DNA from 3 places in the Marinomonas sp. ATLA20 genome. Region 1 is predicted to be linked to each of the others. Evidence: predicted binding sites of a transcription regulator. Region 1 holds the regulator's gene; each other region holds the start of a gene.
What was found. Region 1 encodes LexA, which represses DNA repair genes until DNA is damaged. Its sites were predicted from a motif close to TACTGTNTANNTANACAGTA; they were not measured.
Positions count from the first base shown of each region.

Region 2: the regulator LexA is predicted to act here: its motif matches at 2,194-2,213, upstream of umuD (translesion error-prone DNA polymerase V autoproteolytic subunit).
Region 3: the regulator LexA is predicted to act here: its motif matches at 1,649-1,668, upstream of AC2A4J_RS02405 (PA0069 family radical SAM protein).

Region 1 is NZ_JBXUKU010000005.1:206,369-211,571, reverse strand. Features, by position in the region: gene AC2A4J_RS10610 (DEAD/DEAH box helicase) at 1-834, opposite strand, end outside; gene dinG (ATP-dependent DNA helicase DinG) at 931-3,054, opposite strand; gene lexA (transcriptional repressor LexA) at 3,124-3,747, shown strand; gene AC2A4J_RS10595 (hypothetical protein) at 3,865-4,131, opposite strand; gene AC2A4J_RS10590 (DUF6586 family protein) at 4,134-4,604, opposite strand; gene topA (type I DNA topoisomerase) at 4,601-5,203, opposite strand, start outside.
Region 2 is NZ_JBXUKU010000009.1:64,712-69,914, forward strand. Features, by position in the region: gene proW (glycine betaine/L-proline ABC transporter permease ProW) at 1-977, shown strand, start outside; gene proX (glycine betaine/L-proline ABC transporter substrate-binding protein ProX) at 1,022-2,008, shown strand; gene umuD (translesion error-prone DNA polymerase V autoproteolytic subunit) at 2,228-2,674, shown strand; gene umuC (translesion error-prone DNA polymerase V subunit UmuC) at 2,674-3,945, shown strand; gene AC2A4J_RS15065 (methionine-R-sulfoxide reductase) at 4,041-4,409, opposite strand; gene yjgA (ribosome biogenesis factor YjgA) at 4,616-5,152, opposite strand; gene mgtE (magnesium transporter) at 5,159-5,203, opposite strand, start outside.
Region 3 is NZ_JBXUKU010000001.1:547,932-553,134, forward strand. Features, by position in the region: gene AC2A4J_RS02400 (methyl-accepting chemotaxis protein) at 1-427, shown strand, start outside; gene AC2A4J_RS02405 (PA0069 family radical SAM protein) at 516-1,634, opposite strand; gene AC2A4J_RS02410 (AraC family transcriptional regulator) at 1,799-2,560, shown strand; gene leuA (2-isopropylmalate synthase) at 2,584-4,260, opposite strand; gene AC2A4J_RS02420 (FecCD family ABC transporter permease) at 4,374-5,203, opposite strand, start outside.

The DNA.
Region 1 (5,203 bases):
GGTCCACTGTTGCGCTAGTGCCTGTATGTCTTTAGGGAAGGTCGCACTAAACAACATAGTTTGTCTTGTTTCTTTATGTGGCGTCATACGAATAATGCTTTTCACATCCGGAATAAAGCCCATGGACAGCATGCGGTCAGCCTCATCAAGCACTAAACATTCCACTTTACCCAATTGCACTTTGCGGCTACGAGCAAAGTCCAACAAACGACCAGGTGTTGCAACCAAGATATCAACATTTTCTGTTTCTAATGCAATTTTCTGTTTTTCATAGCTCAAACCGCCAACCAAAGTCACGACATTCAAATGACAATTTGAGGTTAACTTCACCGCTTCATCAGCGATCTGTATCGCCAACTCACGCGTCGGTGCGATAATCAAACCACGAGCAAAATTATTCGATCGTTTTTCTTCCAGCGGATAATCAAGAAAATCACTAATCATTGCTATGAGAAATGCAGCCGTTTTACCCGTACCCGTTTGTGCTTGACCAATAATGTCATAACCCAAGAGCGTCATCGGTAAGGTTTCTGCCTGAATTTCACTGCAATATTCAAACCCCATTTCAGAAATAGACTTTATCACTCGATCAGGAAGGTTTAAGTCATGGAAGCGCATCTTGCCTTCAACTTCCGCCACCGGAAAGTCTTCAATAGACCAAACTTTAGAGTTTGCATTACCTGTAGGCTTAGTATCATTGCTTGCTTGCGTATCAGCCTGAACACTTGCCGTATTATCATCTTGCTTTTTTGGACGCTTATTTGGGCGACGTGTACGTTTTGGCTTTGGTTTTGCTGTCGTTTCTTGTGGTGCTTCTTGAGTTTGGTTTTCCATATTGGAATCTATACGCTTCTATTGTGTTTTGAGGTTAATAATCTGTGCTAGGAGTGTACCTAATTGGTAAAGCTTTATCACCCCTTGCGTACCAAACTACTGATACTTATACGGTGGTAGGCTATTAATTAACTGCGACCCGTATCGTTTTGTGCGTAAGCGCTTATCTAAAATATGTATTTCACCAGAGTCTTTTTCACTTCTTAAAAGACGCCCAGTTGCCTGCACTAAACGCAGAGACGCATCCGGTATAGTAATTTCCATGAACGGATTACCACCACGCTTTTGAATCCATTCAGCGAGTGTCGCTTCAACAGGATCATCTGGCACCGCAAAAGGAATTTTGGCGATGTATACACAGGTCAAATAATCACCGGGCAGATCCACTCCTTCCGCAAAACTGGCTAAACCGAGCAGCAAACTGCCTTTCCCGTCATCAATGCGGGATTTATGGGAATCTAAAATTACACGTTTAGATTGCTCACCTTGCATCAAAAGTATTTCTTGCAGTCCAGCCGAAACAGACTGAGCCACTTCCTCCATCTGACGACGAGAAGAAAACAGCACCAAACTGCCCTTTTCTGTGTTCACATGTTCATTTAAGTAAGCAACAATCTCGGCAGTATGCTGTTCTACTCGGTTTGGCTCATGCTCCATATTCGGCACCACCAAAAGACCATTTTCTTGGAAATTAAACGGGCTTATGACACGCAGATATTCGCTTTCCCGCGGTACGCCTGAGCGCATATTAAAACGATGAAATTGATTTAGCGCTGTCAACGTTGCCGAGGTCACTACAGCACCAAAGCATTTGTCCCAAAGCTGCTGCCTTAAGGTATTGGCTGCAAGTATTGGAGATGCGCCCAGTTCAATATCTTGTTCCATTCCTTGACCGGACAAAACTAACCAGCGAGCATTTGGCGGGAAATTCTGATCATCTACTGTTGAGTAAAGTCGCCACAAGCCAACACATTGCTCCAGACGCCCCATAACAACACCCAAAATAGGCTGCCAAGTTTCCGCCGTTTCAGGCGTCACTCCCATGCCTTCATTTTGCTTCGTTTTTTTACACTCGTCTTGAATACTTTCTATATTGTTAAATAGTTTTTGATAGGACGTTTGTAGGCTATAAGCCAACTGGCGCAATTCATCTGGCACCAGACCAAATTCAAACCGATGTTGATTGTTTTCTTGATCCAAACCCAACCCCTGAATATAAGGAGCCAAGCCTTGTTGCGCATATTGGATAAAGTTAACAATACTTTGTATTTGCTGTGGGATTTTTAACAAAAGCTGGCCAGTCAAACTGACATCATCGGTTAACTCCTGCTTCAAATTAACTAGATTTTTCTCCAGTTGACGTAACCAAGTAATACTTTGTTGTAAACGAACTTCATGACGGAAATGTCCAATAGCCTTATCAGGAAGATGATGCCCCTCATCAAAAACGTAGATAGTTTCTTTTGGTGGGGTAAGAATCGCACCACCACCCAATGACAAGTCTGCCAACACCAAATCATGGTTAGCTACAATCACATCCGCGACTTCAATCTCAGCGCGCGCTTTAAAAAACGGACAAGCGGAATAATTAGCGCAATTTCGATTAGTACACTGCTGATGATCGGTTGTTAAACGTCGCCAATCCTGGTCTCGAACAATGCCAGACCAGTTATCTTTATCACCATCCCATTCACCTTTTGACAAAGCGGCATCCATTTCTTGATACAGAACAGTATTAACGTCATCTGAGTGAAGGTGCTGTTCAAATAGGCCCGCAAACATATCCTCCATGGCCAGCTCTTCTGATCCTAAAAAACCTTCGAGGTTATTCAAGCAAAGATAGCGGCCTCGGCCTTTAGCAAGCGTGTACTTGAACGAGAGTTCAGTATGCTCAAGCAAGTCTGGTAATTCTTTATGTAAAATCTGCTCTTGGAGTGCAACTGTCGCAGTAGAAATAATTAATTTGAGGCCACGTGCCTTAGCAATTGGTATTGCGGCAAGACAATACGACAGGGTCTTACCCGTACCCGTACCCGCCTCAATTACGGCAACATGCTTCTCCTCAAGCCGTTCGCCTTCAGAACCTTGTCTAATGTTGCCCAAGGTTCGAGCGATTGCACCAATCATCTGGCGCTGTCCAGCCCTTGGTTTATGGGACTTCGCATCCAAAGATGCTCGGTATGCAAGTTGAATCTGTTTTTTTAGTTCGTCTGAAAGCATTTATATCATTGAGTATAGTTAGGAATGCTGTATATAATAACAGTAACTGTATAAACAACCAGATAACCTATGATTAAATTAACCAAAAGACAATCTGACGTACTAGAAACCATTCGCGAATTTATAAGTGAAACAGGTTTTCCACCGACTAGAGCAGAAATAGCACGCCGGCTTGGGTTTAAATCCCCAAATGCAGCCGAAGAGCACCTAAAAGCCCTATGCAAAAAAGGCGCTATAGAGATGCTTTCTGGCGCATCTAGAGGAATACGCTTAGTCGATCGCGCATCAAATGATGAGCCCGTTGACGACCTTGGCTTACCTGTCATAGGCAAAGTCGCTGCAGGTTACCCTATTTTGGCTCAGGAAAACATTGCTTCGCATGTAAACATTCCAGCGAGTATGTTTTCTCCGCAAGCGGATTACTTCTTGTCTGTATCAGGCACTAGCATGAAAGACATTGGCATAATGGAAGGTGATCTCTTAGCCGTTCACAAAACCACCACCGTGCGCAATGGACAAATTGTCGTTGCTCGTATTGGTGACGAAGTAACCGTTAAGCGTTTCGAGCAGAAAGGCAGTATCGTTAGGCTCATTCCTGAAAACGAAGAGTTCAGCGACATCCTTGTTGACCTTGAAAGCGAAGAGTTTGCAATTGAAGGCCTATCGGTAGGTGTCATTCGCCAAGGACTTTGAATACTCCCATTCGCTTCAACACTAGATAAATAAAAAAGCGAAGCTTATGCTTCGCTTTTTTATTTGAGCCTATATTGCGTCCATCAGTTTCATTACAGCTGATTTAGGGTCGCTTATTCAGTGCAAAATTTTAGGACGAAAATCTTCATCATCAAGATATTCCGAGTCATCGTCAAAAAACGAATCATCCGAATAAACAAAATCAATGCCTGCATGAAACATACATTTCGCTAATTCAAAATAACGATCCTTTAGATAAGACCGAGTATCATCTGATATTTGCAATGTTGCTAATGGAACGGTTTCCTCACCATCTTCACTGGCTGGACGCAGCACGATATCGCCGTTATCTAGCTCAACAATTTCTAGGTAGGATTCTTTCATATTTAATACTCTGATGACTCTTCTCTAAAACGTAATACTAATTCAACCAACTTGGCTAAATATAAACTCACGGAAGCTCCCGCATCACTTCCACGCCCTATCAGGTTGTCGCTTTGAACCGCTGATGATATAGACGCACGACACTCGAACTGAACCAAATACGCCTGATCTAATTGGTAGCACCAAGAATTACTATGTGCTAGCAAATCAGCCAACTCAGCCAATACAGGAACAACGATTTGCTTGTTTTCAGACTCTGCCAGCAGCTTAGCAACGTCCAAGGATCCAGATAAAGAATAAGCAGCGGTTACTTCTTTTAACAAGCCGTTAAGAGCACTTCTCAACTGGAAAATAGCCGAGCTTTCTAGCCCGACTTTCAACCACACTTCATCAGTGTCTTGACTCTGCTTAATAAAACGCCTTGCCGTGTCCAGTTTTTGATTGGTTACGCTGGCTAAACTAGCACCACTCATTTTTTCTTACCTTCCTCAACAACCCATTTAGAACCAACATAAAATGCTTTCCAGCCTGTTGGTTTACCCTCATCGTTCTCCGTCATGACGTATTGCTCTTTCGTCTTACGGCTATAACGAATGATGGCTGGACGACCTTCGGAATCCTTTACTGGTGCTTTGGCAAAGAAATGGTATTTCGGGTCGATTTGATCCATATAAGGAAGCAGCTCTTTTACCATAGGCGCTCTTGTTTCCCGCTTGCGAGGGAACTGACTAGCAGCAAGGAATAAGCCCGTCGCACCATCACGAAGCACATAGTGATCTTCCACTTTCTGACAAGCAAGGTCAGGCATTGGCACAGGATCCATCTTCGGCGGCGCAGCTTCACCACTTTTCAGCAGCTTACGAGTGTTTTTGCACTCCTCGTTTGTACAGCCAAAGTATTTACCAAAGCGGCCTGTTTTAAGCTGCATTTCTGATTCACATTTATCGCATTCAAGCGTAGGACCGTCATAGCCTTTAATCTTGAAAACACCATGCTCAACTTCATAACCAGAACAAGCTGGGTTGTTACCACACACATGAAGCTTACGGCGCTCATCCATTAAGTAACTGTC
Region 2 (5,203 bases), on a different contig from region 1:
CGTCAACGCAAGGTTCAGATGCTGCATCCATGTCTGCCAGTGGTACACCCGTTGAGCAAACTGACTTTAGTTTACTTCATCCTTTCCAAGATGTTTGGATTCCGCTTGATCACTGGATCGAAAGTGGCGTTGGTTGGGTGGTGACGAACTTTCGTCCCTTTTTTACCGCTGTCAAAGCCCCTGTAGACGCGACGTTGACTGCGGTCGATAGTGCATTTAACGCCGCTCCGCCGCTTTTTGTTATTGCTTTGTTTGGTTTAATTGCTTGGCAATTATCTGGGAAGCGCCTAGCAATAGGTTCTGTTATAGGCTTGTTTGTGCTTGGTGCTATTGGTGCTTGGCAAGAGTCCATGACGACCTTAGCTTTGGTTGTAACGTCCGTGTTGTTTTGTATTGTATTGGGTATTCCTACGGGGATTGCTATGGCGCGTAGTGATCGTGCTGCAAAAGTGATTCGCCCGATCTTGGATATTATGCAAACGACACCCGCTTTCGTGTATTTGGTCCCAATCGTTATGCTCTTTGGTATTGGTAATGTGCCTGGGGTTATTGTGACCATTATTTTTGCGGTCGCGCCGGTTATTCGTTTAACAAACCTTGGTATTCGACAAGTACCCAGTGACTTAATAGAGGCGGCGAACTCGTTTGGTGCGGATAAGAAACAGATGTTGTTCAAGGTTCAATTACCACTTGCTATGCCGACTATTATGGCTGGCGTTAACCAAACGTTAATGTTGGGCTTATCCATGGTGGTTATTGCATCAATGATTTCCGTTGGTGGATTAGGTTTGATGGTACTGCGAGGGATCGGTCGATTAGACATTGGTCTCGCGACTATTGGTGGTATCGGTATTGTCATTCTCGCGGTTATTTTAGATCGCATGACGCAGTCGCTTGGTCAAGATGCTCGTCAGCGTGGTACGCGCCATTGGTATGAAACCGGACCAATTGGCTTATTACTTGCGTTTAAAAAATGAAAATCAAAACGGTTACAAAAAACTCATTCAAAGGAGATGTTCCAATGAAAAAGGTAATTACACTAACTTCACTTGCCACACTGTTTAGCGGTGCTGTCTTAGCCGATGGTCACTTGCCAGGCGAGGGTGTAAAAGTCACAGCAGTACAAAGCCCAATCGCAGAAGAAACGTTTCAGACTGTTGTTGTTAACAAAGCGCTAGAAAAATTAGGCTACGATGTGCAGCCAATTAAAGAAGTAGACTACAGTGCTGGCTATACGTCTGTTGCTAATGGCGATACGCAGTTTCTTGCAGTGAACTGGTACCCACTTCATAACTCTATGTACAAAAACGCGGGTGGAGATGACAAATTTTTTCGCGGCGGTAATTACATAGATGGAGCGGCACAAGGTTATTTGATTGATAAAAAAACCGCTGATAAATATGATATTACTAATATCGACGATTTCAAAGATCCGAAAATTGCCGCTTTATTTGATACTAATGGAGACGGTACCGCTGACTTAACTGGTTGTCAGGCTGGTTGGGGTTGTGAGGGTGTTATTGAACATCAGCTAGATGCGTTCGGATTGCGTGATAAAATCACTCATAATCAGGGTCAATACGCGGCCATTATTTCTGACACCATTGCTCGTTTCAATGAAGGTGAGTCGATCTTTTATTACACTTGGACGCCATACTGGGTATCTGGCAAGCTTGTTCCCGGTCGTGACGTTGTATGGTTAGAAGTGCCTTATTCTTCTAATCCAAATGGTACTGATACGGCTCTACCGAATGGCAAAAACTACGGTTTTGATATCAATAGTGAACGAATTGTCGCGAATAAAGCGTTTGTTGAAGCAAACCCAGCGGCTAAAAAATTATTCGAGATCATGAAACTACCGATTAATGCAGTGAGTGCCGAGAATATGCTGATTGCTGATGGTGAAGATTCTCAGCGTGATATTGCTATTCATGCGGATAATTGGATTAGTGCCAATCAATCGACGTTTGATGGCTGGATTTCAGCTGCCAAGAAAGCGGCGAAATAAAGACACTTAGCTAGTCAGGTTTTGACTCTTCTAAACCATAGAAGATTCGTATCTTAATGCTAGTTACTTAAAAAGGATGCTGTATTTATACAGTGTCCTTTTTTATTTTTTAAAATTGGTAAAGGTAGACAGCTTTTCTTGCTTGTAACAAAAATTCACTTGGTCATTTGTGCTGCTTAAAACTATACTGTATATCCATACAGTATTTTGGTGTTTATCATGCGTGTGACTTATCTTGGTGTGTCTGAGTCGGCGGCGTTTATCGCGGCCAATAGTGTGCGAATCCCGCTTTATGTGGATTCTGTGTCGGCGGGTTTTCCTTCTCCCGCTCAGGACTTTGTTGAAAAATCCTTAGATTTAAATGAGTTCTGCGTGGCGCATCCGAATGCCACGTTCTACGTTCGTGCTCAGGGCGATTCGATGGTAGAGGCGGGCATCCATTCGGGCGATGTCTTGGTGGTGGATCGTTCGTTAACGGCTCGTCATGGAGACATCGTCATCGCCTGCATTCATGGGGAAATGACGGTGAAGACGTTGGAACTAAAGCCCAATGTGCTGCTTCGCCCGAAGAATAAAGCTTATAAAGCCATTCATATTACCGAAGAGTCTGAACTGGAAATTTTTGGTGTCGTCACGGGCGTGGTTCGTAAGTACGAGCGTCATTAATGCAAACGGTCTTTGCCTTGGTCGATTGCAATAACTTTTACGCCAGTTGCGAGAAGCTGTTTCGGCCAGATTTAAAGCATACGCCTGTTGCTGTGTTGTCGAATAATGACGGCTGTATTGTGGCGCGTTCCAAAGAGGTAAAGGCGCTGGGTATTAAGATGGGCGTGCCGATGTTTCAGGTGCAGGACGAGATAAGAAAGTTCGGCATTGTGTGCTTTTCGTCTAACTATGCACTGTATGCGGATATGTCTAATCGGGTGATGTCGATCTTAGAAGAGGAAGCGCCACGGTTGGAAGTGTATTCCATCGATGAAGCCTTTATGGACTTAACGGGCATTGATCATGTGACGGATTTACTGGCGTTTGGCAAACAAGTAAAAGCCAAGGTCGATAAGTGGACGGGCATTACGGTAGGTGTTGGCATCGCGCCAACCAAGACGCTGGCGAAGTTGGCCAACCATGCGGCGAAGAAATATCCAGCGACTGGCTCGGTGGTGGATTTAATGGACCCAGAGCGACAAAGGCGCTTGTTGGCTTTGTTGGATGTAAGTGATGTTTGGGGTGTTGGTCGTCGTACTACGACAAAGCTAAAGGCGAGGGGGATCAGCACAGCGTTGGATCTGGCGAATGCCGATCCTAAATCCATTCGTAGTGAGTTTTCTGTGGTGTTGGAGCGAACCATTCGAGAATTGAATGGGGTATCCTGCTTGGATTTAGAGTTAGTCAGGCCAACAAAGCAGCAGATTATTTGCAGTCGGTCATTTGGTCATAAAGTGACAGAAAAGCGTGAACTACGGGAGGCTATTGCTAAGTACACGACCAGAGCTGCCGAGAAACTACGTGGCGAAAAACGCCTTTGCCGTGTGGTTAGTATGTTTATTCGTACCAGTCCTTTTATTCCTAACGAACCGCAGTACGCGAAAACCCTTTCCGCTGAACTCCCCAACCCAAGCGACGACACTCGAGACTTATTGGAAGTGGCGGAGGTGTTGTTTCACCGACTTTGGCGTGACGGTTTTCGTTATATGAAAGCGGGTGTGATGCTTGCCGATTTTTACGAGCATAACGCCTTTCAGCAAGATTTGCTTCGAGCGGATAGTACGAAAGTAAACTCCAAAGCGCTTATGAGTGTAGTTGATCAAATAAACCACAGCGGCCTCGGTAATGTGTTTTTTGCCTCGCAAGGCGTCTCACCTCAATGGTCAATGAAACGCGAACACTTATCGCCAGGGTACACGACTAGGTGGGATGAACTACCCAAGGTTTGGTGAGGCTTTTTGTTCGCTGCTTCACGATAACACCTGATTTAGAAATAAAAAAACCGCCCAGAAGACGGTTTTATTGTTTAGTGCTTTGGACTCAGTAATCAGTCTTTGCTGACGAACTTCATAGAGATGGAGTTGACGCAGTGGCGGATGTTGTTTTCAGTGAGTCTTTCACCTTCAAATACATGCCCTAGGTGGCCTTCGCAGTTGGCGCAGACGATTTCTACGCGTCGACCGTCCGCATCAGGAACACGTTTTACTGCATTAGGGATCTCATCGTCAAAGCTTGGCCAGCCGCAATGAGAAATGAATTTGTGTTCTGAAGTATAAAGGGGGGCGTCACATTGGCGACAAACATAGAGGCCGCCTTCCATTTTGTCTGTGTATTCTCCGGTAAAGGGACGCTCTGTGCCTTTATCAAGAATGACACTGGCTTCTGCAGGGGTCAGCTTGTTGTAGGGTTTACTCATAAGACTTGTTCTCCTGTCACTATGATGGACGTTGTCGATATAAAGTATGTCATGTCTTATCGTTGCAGAGTATGACAATAAATTGCACGGTGAGTTCGGTTTTTTGTGAGAGACGTTTTTTTAGAGTTAATAACAAAAAGCCCATCTCATTAAAGATGGGCTTTTGAAGGTTTGATGCGTTATTAAGGCGTAGCTGGTCTTGGTGTTTACTCTGTTAGACCAAGACGCTTTTCTTCAGCCTCGCGCAAGAAGCGGAAAAGCTTTTTACGGTTTGTAGTGTTGCCTTCTTGAGACACTTCTTTTTGAGATTGACGAATGAGCTGTCTAAGAAGTTGGATGTCTTCAATTTGAGGGTTTTCCTCTAAGTATTGAGACAGCTCTTCTTTGCTGTTTTCACCGATTAGCGCATCTCGTTTGATCTCAAGCTGATGAAATAGCTTGTTGTAAGCGGCAGAGGTGGAATCAAACAATGCTACGCGATGCGCTATGGCTTCGTGGTCTTCTGTGCGCATTACCTTGCCGATGTATTGAAGGTGTCTTCTCATGGCTTCGTGTTTTTTGATTCGGCCAGCTTCAACGAATGCTTCGCGCAATGTGTCAGACATTTCTACTTTTTTAAGTTGGTTTTTGCTTAAGGCAAGTAGTTTTTTACCAAGATCTTGCAGGGCTTCCATTTCACGCTTGATCTGGGTTTTGCTCTTAGGGATTTCGTCTTCGTTTTCATATTGATCAAAGTCTGTCATGGGAACCTATATTAGAAAAATAGTAGCGAGACCAAGGAAGGATAAGAATCC
Region 3 (5,203 bases), on a different contig from region 1:
GATGAATGAATTGTCCACGCAAATGAGCGAGGCAAGCAAGGGCATCTTCGAACTGAATACTCAATCAATGAAAGTGGCTAACTTGGTTGAAAGTATTCGAGGCATTGCCGATCAAACTAATTTACTTGCGCTTAATGCCGCAATAGAAGCTGCTAGAGCCGGAGAGCAGGGTCGGGGTTTTGCTGTTGTTGCTGATGAAGTAAGGCAGCTTGCTTCTAGAACCAGTTCAGCGACAGAAGAAATTATTAGTGTGGTAGGGGACAATAAAAAACTCACAGAACAGGCAGTTTCGCTAATTGAAGAAAGTATGGAAAAGGCTCAGAAAGCCCTCGATCTTTCAACCGAAGCGGGTCATGTGATGAATGACATTCAGGAAGGCGCAAAACAAGTTGTTGATGCGGTAAGTCAATTTAACAACAAATTATAACTCTTCTGGAAGTTCACAACCGCTATGTAAATTCCCCTAAGCGTTTTTCGCTTAGGGGAATTTTTCGTTAAGTAGAGTGCCTCAGTTACTAAAACAACGCCATCTGATCACCTTCTTTTGGCGGAACCGCAAAGTGACGGCAATCGAGATAACTCAGTCGGTTGTCATCCAATCCATACTTGCGTCGCGCCACGTGAAAGCGTTGGTTAATCAAATCCGCAAAAATACCTTCCCCTGTCATGCGCTTGCCAAACTGGCTGTTGTAGAGCTTGCCGCCGCGCATATCCATAATACGCTGCAAAACGTGTTCTGCTCTGTCTGGGTAATGCTGGTGGAGCCAATTCGAAAACAAAGGCGCAACCTCATGAGGCAAACGCAACATGATGTAATTGACGGATTGTGCGCCAACCTCAGCACAGGCAGCAACTATTTCTTCTAGTTCGTTATCATTAATAAAAGGAATCACTGGTGCGACAAGAACCGAAACCGGAATGCTTGCTTCTCGTAAGGTTTTAATCACCTGTAAACGTGTCTTTCCAGACGCCGTTCTGGGTTCCAAAATACGCTTTAAATCGTTATTGAGCGTCGTCACACTGATCGCCACATGAATAAGCTTTTTTTCTGCCATTTGAGTGAGCAAGTCTATGTCTCTGAGTATCAAGGTGCTTTTAGTGATCAGGGAAATGGGTTGATTGTGCGCCAAGGCGATTTCCAATAATTTCCGCGTGATCTTGAGCTGTTTTTCAATAGGCTGATAGGCATCGGTATTAATGCCTAATGCAATGGGTTCGCAGCGATACTTTGGGTGAGCCAGCTCTTCTGCAAATAAAAATGCCGCATTAGTTTTGGCAACCAGCTTGGTTTCAAAATCTAGCCCCGGTGACAAATCCAAATACGCATGGGTAGGGCGAGCAAAGCAATACACGCAGCCATGTTCACAGCCTTTATAAGGGTTTACTGACAGGCGAAAAGGAATATCAGGAGATGAATTGCGACTGATGATGCTTTTCGCTCGTTCGTAGCGAACTTCTGTCTTGGGCGACGAGGTTTCCAGCAAAGCAATCGCTTCGTCGTTTTCGTCCACCTCCACCAAGGTAATTGCAAAGCGCCCCGCCATATTATTGGCTGTGCCACGCCCCTTGATAGGGTTATTGAAAGGCGACTTTTCGCCTTTTTGATCGCTGTTATTGGTAAAAGAAGTAGACATAAAATCACCCAAAATACTGTATATATAAACAGTATTTTGGGTGTTGGATTTTAATAAAGCAAGTTTGTTATTTTATGTTTTTAAGTTTGCTCGCAGAGAGTGTTGAGATCTGCTTGTTGATAGGTACACTCAAATCAATTATCGATGGGTTCTAGGAGCGCTGCGTGTTGTTTCAAAACAATCATTTACCAAATAGTGTTGTGGCTTACGCGCAAGACTATGAACACGGTAAATTCGAGCCTTATCATTCTCATAACTGCGCGCAGCTGATTCACACGTTAAGCGGTGTGATACGTGTGGAGACTCGTTTGGGTAGTTGGGTGATTCCTCCAAACCGGGGGATGTGGATTCCTGCAGGAATTGAACACAGTCTTTATATGACCGGTTTGGTAAAAGTTAGAACGCTATTTATTGATCCTCTTGCGCGGGCCGATTTGCCTCATGATTGCTCTGTTATTGATGTGTCCATGTTGTTAAAGGCGCTCATTATTGAAGCGTTAGAGCTTCCTAAAGAAATTGTTTCGGGCGGTCGTGATGAGCGAATTATTGAATTGATCCTGGACGAATTACGTCGTTTATCAAGCGTGTCTTTCTATGTGCCATTGCCAAGCTCTGACGCTTTGATTTCTTTTTGCGACCATGTCTGCCAGCGCATTGCTCATGATTGGAGTAATGCGGATGGCGCTCATATTTTAGGCATCAGCGAGCGTTCCGTTGCTCGAAAGTTCCAGCAAGAAATGTCGCTAACATTCGCTGAATGGTTGCGGCGGAAGCGCTTATTATTGGCTTTGGAGTATCTTGCTAGCGGCAAAAGCGTCTTAGATACTGCGATTCTGATTGGTTACGATAGTCCCAGTGCTTTTAGTGCGATGTTTAAAAGTCGAGTCGGCGTATCACCGACTGACTATTTACTGCAATCACAATAGGCGTAATGAAAGTTACCGTCTTGCTAAGTTGCTTTGAACAAAGGATGACAAGCGTTGATTAAGGCTTGTAGCGAGGCTTTAGTCGAGTCTTCGTCAATGGCTACCCCAAAGCTTGGCGTAGTTTGAGCGGATTCAATTTGAACATAGCTGACCGCTTTGCTTTTCGTCTGTTGTCCTAAGGTGTGTTCATGAAAGTCACTGATGTTTATCTGCCAGTTAAAACACTTTCTTAACGCATCAAGCATGGCTGACAACAATCCTTTACCTTCGCCAATCAGTTGCCATGCTGTTTCCTGATAGCGTAATGTGGCGCGAATCTCCTGTAATCCATTTGAGCTATGGCTGCGGTAATCCATTAATGTCATTTGGCCTTTGTCATCTGGGCTCAGCCGGTAGGATTCTCTGAATAAACGCCATACATCAGCTAGGGGCATTTCATGACCTGTTTGATCCGTATGATTTTTGACTCTCTTGCTAAAGTCTATTTGTAGTTTTCGTGGCAAAAACAGTCCGTGATTTTCCTGTAATAACCAAGCGGCCCCACTTTTTCCTGATTGGCTATTTACTCGAATGACTTCTTCATAAGAACAGCCAATATCCTTTGGGTCTAATGGTAAATAAGGGATTTGCCAAACAGTTGATGAGGTTGTTTTTTGTGCGGCAAAGCCTTTTTTGATCGCATCTTGGTGTGAACCTGAAAACGCCGTAAAAGCCAAAGATCCAGCATAAGGATGCCGAGGATGAACGGGAAGTTCATTGCACTCTTCCACCAACTCCACGGTGCTGCGCATGTCTGAAAAATCCAAATTAGGATAAACGCCTTGGCTGTAAAGGTTCATCGCCAAGGTGACGAGATCTACATTGCCAGTTCGCTCCCCATTACCAAATAAACAGCCTTCGACTCTCTGCGCGCCAGCGAGTATCGCCATTTCTGCTGTGGCAACGCCAGTTCCTCTGTCATTGTGAGGGTGCACGCTGATGGTAATGTGTTCTAGAGAGGAAAAAGACCTGATGAAATATTCAATTTGATCCGCAAACACATTGGGCGTGTTTACTTCTACCGTAGTTGGAAGGTTCAAAATCATCGGATACTGTTGGCTTGGTTGCCATGTGTTCGCCACCGCTTCGCACACTTCTAAGGCAAAGTCTGCTTCGGTAAAACAAAAGGTTTCTGGCGAATATTGAAGAATCCACTGCGTCTCTGGGTTTTGTTCGCACAACTGTCTAATGTGTTTCACACCTTGCACCGCTAATTCAAGGGTTGCGGCTTTGTCTTGGCGAAAGACGACCTCTCGAAATACGGGGGCGGTGGCATTGTAAATATGCACTATGGCTCTTTTGGCGCCAACCAGAGACTGTATTGTACGTTCGATTAAGTCCGCTCGAGATTGCGTCATTACTTGAATCGTTACGTCGTCTGGGATGTGATCGCCTTCTATAAGTAGGCGAACAAAGTCAAAATCCGTTTGTGATGCGGCAGGAAAAGCGACTTCAATTTCTTTAAAACCACATTCAACAAGATGCTTAAAAAAGGCCATTTTCTTAACATGATCCATCGGATTTGCAAGGGCTTGGTTACCATCACGTAAGTCTGTTGAACACCAACGAGGCGGAGTCGTTAACTGTTTCGAGGGCCATGTGCGATCAGGAAAATCGATAATTTGAGCTGGGCGATATTTTATAGAAGGTTGGGTTAGCATGATGTTTTCTCTCTAGCATAAGACATTGAACCCTTATGCTAGAGAGAAGTATTTTGTCTGTCTGAGCTTCAATTGACAACTATCGTCGCCAAATGGACAAAACAGTCTACAATTTACAAAGAGACGTTACGTTTTTGTCGCATCAAAAAGACGAAGGCGATGCCGCCGACAAGGCCGGTGAGAATGCCGATTGGCATGTCTTCGGGTGGCATGATAATTCTGGAAGCAATGTCCGCTGCGACGAGGAACAGAGCGCCGAATAGCGCCGATAACGGCAGGACTTTGCGATAATCGCCGCCAACTAACAGGCGAACGATATGCGGCACCATCAAGCCGACAAAGCCGATGACACCAGAAAACGCCACCGCCGCGCCAGTCAGCAGCGCGCAGACAACAATCACGATCAGGCGGAAGCGTTCTACGGGAACGCCTAAGGTGCTGGCGCTTTCATCGCCAAGTGTCATGGCGTTTAGATAACGGGCGTTGTAAATCAAATAGCCGGAACCTAATAAAAGTGTGACCAGTGGAAACCAAAGTTGTCCCCATTGAGCCAGCCCTAAGCCGCCGAGCATCCAGAAAATAACGGTATGAGATGAACGGTGATCGCCCATAAAAATGAACAGATTTCCCAAGGCCGTCAGCACAAAGGCGACGGCGACACCGGCGAGAATCAAACGTCCCGCGCTGTGTGCCGAGGAAAAGTTCGCGACGGCCAAGACTAAAAACATTGCACCTAAGGCTCCAATAAAGGCAAACACGGGAACCGTAACCACGCCCAGAATCATGCCCGTATGGAGCAAGGCGATAATCGCGCCTAACGCCGCACCAGAAGACACACCCAATAAATGTGGATCAGCCAAAGGGTTGCGAGTCACGGATTGCAGTGCTGCACCAACAATCGCCAAGGCGCCCCCGACCATGGCGGCAAGCAGTGTGCGCGGCA